2 regions of the Streptomyces sp. NBC_01591 genome follow, and region 2 is predicted to be linked to the other one. Evidence: riboswitches for the same ligand, from Rfam matches in the RefSeq annotation. Region 2 holds a riboswitch; the other holds the start of a gene.

Region 1 (4,019 bases), 2.3 Mb from region 2:
CGCAAGGTGTCTCTCCTGCAGAAGCTGCGGGCCCGGCTCAGCAAGGGCTACTTCGGCGAGAACAACCAGATCGCCAAGCCCACCGTCGAGGAGTACAAGGAGATCACCAGCGGCCACGGTCACCACTGATCGCCTGAACTGATCGCCACAGCAGGAGCCCCGTCCATTCGATGGACGGGGCTCTTTGCTGCCCCTGGCGCTCGATAGGGTGGAGGTGATCCCTTTTACCGGCTGTGGACCCAGGAGCGGACCATGAACGTTGTGACCCCGATCGGCGGCGACAGCGTGGCGGACCGTTCCTGGCCCGGTGTGCTGAACCCCCTGATGCGCGGCGAGAACCTCACCGCCGACGACACCGCGTGGGCGATGGACCGCATCATGAGCGGTGACGCGTCCGATGTGCAGATCGCCGGATTCGCGGTGGCCCTGCGTGCCAAGGGCGAGACGATCGACGAGGTGTCCGGCCTGGTACGGGCGATGTACGAGCACGCCAACACCATCCACGTGCCCGGTCGTACGGTCGACATCGTCGGCACCGGCGGCGACCTCGCCAAGACGGTCAACATCTCCACCATGTCGGCGGTCGTCATCGCCGGCACCGGCGCCAAGGTCGTCAAGCACGGCAACCGCGCCTCCTCGTCGGCGAGCGGTTCCTCCGACGTGCTGGAGAAGCTCGGCGTCAACCTGGACCTCAGCGCGCAGCGGGTCGTCGAGGTCGCCGAGGAGGCGGGCATCACCTTCTGCTTCGCGGTGAAGTTCCACCCCGCACTGCGTTACGTCGCCAGGGCCCGCAAGGAGCTCGGCACGCCGACGACGTTCAACATTCTGGGGCCGCTCACCAACCCGGCCAGGGTGCGTTCCCAGGCCGTCGGTGTCGCCGACCTGAAGATGGCGCCGATCGTCGCCGGTGTCCTTGCCGAGCGCGGCAATTCGGCGCTGGTCTTCCGCGGCGACGACGGCCTGGACGAGCTGACGACGACCGCGACCTCGCGGGTCTGGGTGGTCCGGGACGGAACGGTGCGCGAGGAGGCGTTCGACCCGCGCGACGTCGGCCTGGAGCTGGTGCCCGTGCAGGCCCTGCGCGGTGCGGACGCCTCGTACAACGCCGACGTGGCCCGGCGCGTGCTGGCCGGTGAGCGGGGGCCCGCCCGGGAAGCCGTGCTGCTCAACTCGGCGGCGGCCCTGGCGGCTCTCGACCCGACGGACGACACGCTGAACGAGCAGCTCGCGGCCGGGATCGCGAAGGCCGCCGAGTCCATCGACTCGGGGGCGGCGGCACGCGCGCTGGAGCGCTGGGTGGCGGTCAGCAACGCCTGAACGGGCGGAAATGTGGCGCAGGGGCGCAGTCCGGATCCTGGACTGCGCCTTGCGCGTTTTCGTACGTATGGCAAGATGCTGGGCAGGTCATGAGTGACAGCGACTACGGCCCCGGCCCGCTGTCCGGCAACCCTCCGTCCGTGGCGGGGTGCCCCGGGTGAAGACCAGGCCGTAGGCAGCGAGGTCTGCGGCAAGCGCGGGCCCCTCGGCATCTGTGAATGCCAACCCCCGGGGTCCTGGTCCCTAGGGAGTCTCTTGTGAGCACGCGAATGCGATAGGGCCTTCGGCCCTCTTCCGCACACCCTCTTTCTCTTTCCGCTGCGCTGCCGCGTATCCGCCGGCGCATGCGTTTCGCCTGCCTCTTACGGGAGTTCGCCATGTCTGTCTTCACCGCTGCCGCCGACCAGTCGCTTTGTGCCCCTCTGTCGGTTCTGGGCAGGGATGTGACGGTTCCGCTGGTCACGGGTGGTGAGGTCACCTACGCCGCTCTCGACTACGCCGCCAGCGCCCCCGCGCTGCAGCGTGTCTGGGACGACGTCGCCGCGTACGCCCCGTACTACGGCAGCGTCCACCGCGGGGCCGGCTACCTCTCGCAGCTCTCCACGGACCTCTTCGAGAACAGCCGCGCGACCGTCGCGGAGTTCCTCGGCTGCCGCGCCGACGACCAGGTGATCTTCACCCGCTCGACCACCGACTCGCTGAACCTGCTGGCCGCGGTCGTCCCGGCCGACTGCCAGGTTTTCGTCTACGAGACCGAGCACCACGCCTCGCTGCTGCCGTGGCGCGACGCCCGGGTGACCTACCTGAACGCCCCGCGCACCCCCGCCCAGGCCGTCGAGACGCTGGAGCGGGCGCTCGCCGACCGCGAGCCCTACGGCCCCGCGCTGGTCTGCGTCACCGGCGCCTCCAACGTCACCGGCGAACTGTGGCCGGTGAAGGAGCTGGCCGCCGCCGCGCACGCGCACGGTGCCCGGATCGTGCTGGACGCCGCGCAGCTCGCCCCGCACCACCCCGTCGACATCGCCGAGCTGGACGTCGACTGGGTCGCCTTCTCCGGACACAAGCTGTACGCGCCCTTCGGCTCGGGCGTCCTCGCCGGCCGGGCCGACTGGCTGCAGCGGGCCGAGCCCTACCTCGCGGGCGGCGGCGCCTCGCGCAAGGTCGCCCGCCGCACCGACGGCGGCGTGGACGTCGAGTGGCACTCCACCGCTGCCCGCCACGAGGCCGGCTCCCCCAACGTCATCGGCGTGTACTCCATCGCCTCCGCCTGCAAGGCGCTCACCGAGGCGGGCTTCGACAACCTGGTCGCCCGGGAGCAGCACCTCGTGGGCGCGGTCCGGGCGGGCCTCGCCGAGGTTCCCGAGGTCAAGGTGCTCTCGCTGTTCGGCGACGACGCCCCGCGGGTCGGCGTCATCTCCTTCGTGGTGGAGGGCTGGAACAGCTCGCACTTCGCCGCCGCGCTCTCCGCCGAGTACGGCATCGGGGTCCGCGACGGACTCTTCTGCGCCCACCCGCTGGTCCGCACCCTGCTGGGCAGCGACCCGCAGGAGGTCGGCGAGTGCGGCGCGCCCGAGGCCGAGCCGGGCGAGTTCCCCCAGTCTCGAACAGGCTCGACCGGGGGGACCCCCCTGCTCAACGCGATCCGGGTGAGCTTCGGCGCCGGTACGCCGGACGAGCACATCGAGCGTTTCGTCCGTGCGGTCAAGGAGCTCGTGAGCAAGGGCGCCCAGTGGAAGTACCGCACCGAGGACGGCCGCTGCGTCCCGGACCGGGGTGCGGCGCAGCTCTGACGGCACACAGCACTTCGGCGGGGGACGGGCAGCCTGTGGGCCCGTCCCCCGCCGAAGTGCTGCGCGGTGGTGAAGTGCGTACTCAAGCGTCGAGGCCGATGGCGAAGGCGGCCTCCAGGTCGTGCTGCGAGTAGGTACGGAACGCCACATGCGTGTCGGTGGCCTCGACGCCCGGGATCTTGCTGATCCGGCCGGGGATGACATCGGCGAGATCGTCGTGCCTGGGCACCCGGACCATGGCGATCAGGTCGTACGTACCGGTGACCGAGAAGACCTCGCTGACACTGTCCAGCGCGGCGATGGCCTCGGCGATCTCGGGAATCCGGTCCACGCTGGTTTTGATGAGCACGATCGCGGTGATCAAGGCTGGCTTTCTCCCTCGGTGGCCGTGGCTGGTGCCTTCACTCTATCCGTACGCCGGTAACGCCCCCAGGCGTAGAGGAAGCCGAGGGCGAAGCCCACCACATGGGCCAGATAGGCGACGCCCGGCCCCCCGCTGCCCGCGCCCTGGACCGCCAGCCACTGCAGGACGAACCAGAAGACCAGCACGATCCAGGCGGGGAAGCGCAGCGGCAGGAAGAAGAGGAACGGGAACAGGCTGGTGACCCGGGCCCTGGGGAACAGGTACAGGAACGCCCCGAGCACCGCCGAGATCGCCCCGGACGCGCCCACCAGCGTCTGGTCGGACGTGGCGTGCGCGGCCGCGTAGGCGACCAGGGCGAGGTAGCCGGAGATCACGTAGAAGAAGGTGAACCCGACCCGGCCCATGCGCTCCTCGGTCATCGCCCCGAACACGTACAGGAAGAGCACGTTGCCGAGCAGATGCAGCCAGCTGCCGTGCACGAAGAGGGCGGTGAGCGGGGTGAGCAGGGCGTGTGCGGAGCCGTCCCACAGCTCACTCGGGATCACGCC
Region 2 (4,019 bases):
TCCGCGCCGAGCCCGTGCACCCCGATCCTGGTCCGCCCGGTGCCGCCCAGAATCTGGGTGCAGCAGCCGATGAACGCGTCCGCCCAGCGCCGGGTCAGGAACGCCGCCCGGTCCGCGCCCAGGATGCCGTGCAGCAACTGCTCGGCGATGTCGTCGGGGAGCAGCCGGAAGTAGTCGACGGGCGCCCACGGGGTGTGCGAGAAATGGCCGATCCGCAGGTCGGGGCGGAGCTCGCGGAGCATGCCGGGCACCAGCGCCAGGTGGTAGTCCTGCACCAGCACCGCGGCGCCCTGCCCCGCCTCCTCGGCGAGCGCCTCGGCGAAGGCCCGGTTGTAGGTCTCGAACGAGGCCCACTGCCGCCGGAACTCCGCGTCGAAGACCGGCTCCAGCGGTGTCTGGTACAGCATGTGGTGGACGAACCAGAGCACCGAATTCGCGATGCCGTTGTACGCGTCGGTGTGGACGTCCGCGTCGATGTCGAGCATCCGTACACCCGGCTCACCGACCCCGCGCCGGACCGCCTCCCGGTCCCCGTCGCCGAGCGCGGCGCACACCCACAGCTTGTCGTCGACGGCGCTCAGCCCGGAGACGAGACCGCCGCCGCCCCGTCTCGCGTCGAGCGATCCGTCCGTGCCCAGGGTGTACGAGACCGGGCCGCGGTTGGACGCGACGAGGACCTGGGCGTCGGACCGGGCAGCGGGCTGGGCATCGTGCGCGGAGACCATGTTGCGGAATCTAGCCCGATCACGAACCGCCCAAACGTGCGAAGTCAGGCCACGTCAGGCCGCGCGCCGCGAAACGTACTCCTCGATCTCGCACATCGGGGGCCGCTCCTCGGTGTCCACGGCATGGGTGCGCGGTACGAAACCGTTCGGGCCGCGCTCGAACTGGGTGAGCGCCGGGCGCACCAAGTGGCCGCGGGACAGCCGCAGTTGTGCGGTCCGGTAGATCGCTGCCGCCATCCGGCCGAGCGCCTGCCCGTCCTGGTGCCGGTGCTTGCGCACCCCCACGTCGACCTGGGCCAGCGCGTCCAGCCCCACCGTGTGCAGCGCGTCGACCAGGAGGCCCAGCTCCACGCCGTAGCCGACGGGGAAGGGCAGCCGTTCGAGCAGGGAGCGGCGTACGGCGTACTCACCGCCCAGCGGCTGGACGAAACCGGCCAGTTGCGGCCAGTGCAGATTGAGCAGCGGACGCGCCACCAGCTCGGTCACACGACCGCCCTGGCCTGCTGTGTCACCGAAGGGGCGGTCGTACATCGCCTTCACGAACTGCACGTCAGGGTCGGTCAGCAGCGGGCCGACGATGCCGGAGACGAAGTCCGCCGAGAAGTCCTTCAGGTCGGCGTCGACGAAGCACACGATGTCGCCGCCGGTCACCAGGAGCGAGCGCCACAGCACCTCGCCCTTGCCGGGCACGGCCGGAATCCGGGGGAGTATCGCGTCGCGGTGCACCACCCGGGCGCCGGCCTCCCGGGCCACTTTCGCGGTGGCGTCCGTGGAACCGGAATCGATCACCACGAGCTCGTCGACCAGCTGGATCTTCTCCATCAGCTCGCGCCGGATCGTCGCGACGATCTCGCCGACCGTCGCCTCCTCGTTCAGTGCGGGCAGTACGACACTGACGCTGCCGCGGCCCGCTTCCCCGGCTCTTGCCCTGGCGGCCAGCAGGCGGTCCATCGGGCGGTCGGCGGCCGACCAGGAGCGCCTGGCCAGCCAGCATTCGACCTCTTCCAGCACGGTCGATACTCCCTGTATGTGATCCATCTCGCGGTTCGGACGACTATCTCAACAGTCCGATGCTTCGGTTACAGTCTTGAACAACGCGGACGACCATCGCATGCCGGGGTCCGTCCGCCGATAAATGCCCGGATCGAAGATCCGGTGCCACAGCGCTCATCCAGAGGGACTGAGGGAACGGCCCGTTGAAGTCCCGGCAACCCTCCCGCCGACCGCGAGGTCAGGTGGGGAAGGTGCCAATTCCGTCTCGTGGCGAAACGCGCCGCGAGGAAGATGAGGAGAAAGGGCCTCGCCACCATGGCTGCGCAGACCGTTGCAGTAAGCACCAATTCTTCCGCCGAAGCCACCGAAGCCGCGGAATCCACCGGCGCCCACGCCGTCGACCTCGGTCCCGCCGCGGGGCTTTCCTGCCGCGAGTGCGGCGAGCGTTTCGAGCTCGGCCCCATTTTCGCCTGCGCGTCCTGTTTCGGGCCGCTCGAAGTGGCGTACGACCTGCCGAGCGGCTCCCCCGAAGAGCTGAGGAAGCGCATCGAGGCCGGACCGGCCAACATCTGGCGCTACGCGCCGCTGCTGCCGGTCCCCGCCGATGTCGCCGAGAAGCCGAACCTGAACCCCGGCTGGACCAAGCTCGTCCAGGCCGACAACCTCGCCCGTGAGATCGGTGTCGAGCAGGGCAAACTGTTCGTCAAGGACGACTCCGGCAACCCCACGCACTCCTTCAAGGACCGCGTCGTCGCCCAGGCCATCGAGGCCGCCCGCGCCTTCGGCTTCACCACCCTCTCCTGCTCCTCCACCGGCAACCTCGCCGGCGCCGTCGGCGCCGCGGCGGCCCGCGCCGGCTTCCGCTCCTGCGTGTTCATCCCGCACGACCTGGAGCAGGGCAAGGTCGTCATGGCGGCGGTGTACGGCGGTGAGCTGGTCGGCATCGAGGGCAACTACGACGACGTCAACCGCTTCTGCTCCGAGCTCATCGGCGACCCGCTCGGCGAGGGCTGGGGCTTCGTCAACGTCAACCTGCGCCCGTACTACGGCGAGGGCTCCAAGACCCTGGCGTACGAGATCTGCGAGCAGCTCGGCTGGCAGCTCCCGGACCAGCTGGTCATCCCGATCGCGTCCGGCTCGCAGTTCACGAAGATCGACAAGGGCCTCCAGGAGCTGATCAAGCTCGGCCTCGTCGAGGACAAGCCGTACAAGCTCTTCGGCGCCCAGGCCGAGGGCTGCTCGCCGGTCTCGGTCGCGTACAAGGGCGGCCACGACGTCGTCCGGCCGCAGAAGCCGAACACGATCGCCAAGTCCCTCGCCATCGGCAACCCGGCCGACGGCCCGTACGTCCTGGACATCGCCCGCCGAACCGGCGGCGCGGTGGAGGATGTGAACGACGAGCAGGTCGTCGACGCGATCAAGCTGCTGGCGCGCACCGAGGGCATCTTCGCGGAGACGGCGGGCGGTGTGACGGTCGGCGTGACGAAGAAGCTCATCGAGGCCGGTCTGATCGACCCGTCGCTGACCACCGTCGTACTCAACACGGGTGACGGCCTCAAGACCCTCGACGCGGTGGCCGATACCTCACAGGCGACCGCGACCATCCGCCCCAGCCTGGACGCGTTCCGCGCCGCCGGCCTCGCCACCAGCTGACCACCCGAGACTCCAGGAAGGGCACCCACCATGAGCGTCAAGGTCCGCATCCCCACCATCCTCCGCACCTACACGGGCGGCCAGACCGAGGTCCCGGCCGAGGGCTCGACCCTCTCCCAGGTCATCGAGTCCCTGGAGCAGAACCACCCGGGCATCGCCGCCCGCGTCCTGGACGACCAGGGCAAGCTGCGCCGCTTCGTGAACGTGTACGTCAACGACGACGACGTGCGCTTCGAGGGTGGCCTGGAGACGGCGACGCCGGACGGCGCCGGCATCTCGATCATCCCGGCGGTGGCGGGCGGCTGCTGACGCCCCGTCCGACCGCACCGCGTTATCGAATTGCCCCCTCCGCTTATTGAAGCGGAGGGGGCAATTCTGCATGGTTGAGCGCGGTACAGTGTGGGAAGTCCCCCCAGCTGCCCGTGCCGCCCGCATATGAGAATGCGCCCGGCCACGACAAGATGCAGCCAAAGTGCGCGATCCGCTTGAGGCATAAGTCGCCTTTGCCTGGCCCGACTTGCCCAGGAATCTCATGAATTCCGCATATCCGGGCGTTCGGTGCTGCCTAGAATTCTCGTCCGATTGACCTGTTGCAGAGGGCAGTTGGGCAGATACATTCAGCCGCGGTCGACGCGTTCCGGCGCACAC

Evidence for each region. Region 2 has a riboswitch for S-adenosylmethionine ahead of thrC (threonine synthase). Riboswitches for the same ligand answer to the same signal wherever they lie in the genome.
Region 1: it holds a riboswitch for S-adenosylmethionine, as region 2 does, so the genes downstream of both, OG978_RS11670 (aminotransferase class V-fold PLP-dependent enzyme) here and thrC (threonine synthase) in region 2, are expected to answer to the same signal.

The regions. Positions count from the first base shown of each region.
Region 1 covers NZ_CP109327.1:2,500,442-2,504,460, reverse strand. Annotated here, with positions in the region: gene qcrB (cytochrome bc1 complex cytochrome b subunit) at 1-129, shown strand, start outside; gene trpD (anthranilate phosphoribosyltransferase) at 253-1,317, shown strand; SAM riboswitch class IV at 1,403-1,520, shown strand; gene OG978_RS11670 (aminotransferase class V-fold PLP-dependent enzyme) at 1,695-3,107, shown strand; gene OG978_RS11665 (Lrp/AsnC family transcriptional regulator) at 3,190-3,471, opposite strand; gene OG978_RS11660 (rhomboid family intramembrane serine protease) at 3,468-4,019, opposite strand, start outside.
Region 2 covers NZ_CP109327.1:4,839,588-4,843,606, forward strand. Annotated here, with positions in the region: gene OG978_RS22580 (alpha,alpha-trehalose-phosphate synthase (UDP-forming)) at 1-725, opposite strand, end outside; gene OG978_RS22585 (glucosyl-3-phosphoglycerate synthase) at 780-1,736, opposite strand; SAM riboswitch class I at 1,890-2,016, shown strand; gene thrC (threonine synthase) at 2,034-3,371, shown strand; gene OG978_RS22595 (MoaD/ThiS family protein) at 3,402-3,680, shown strand.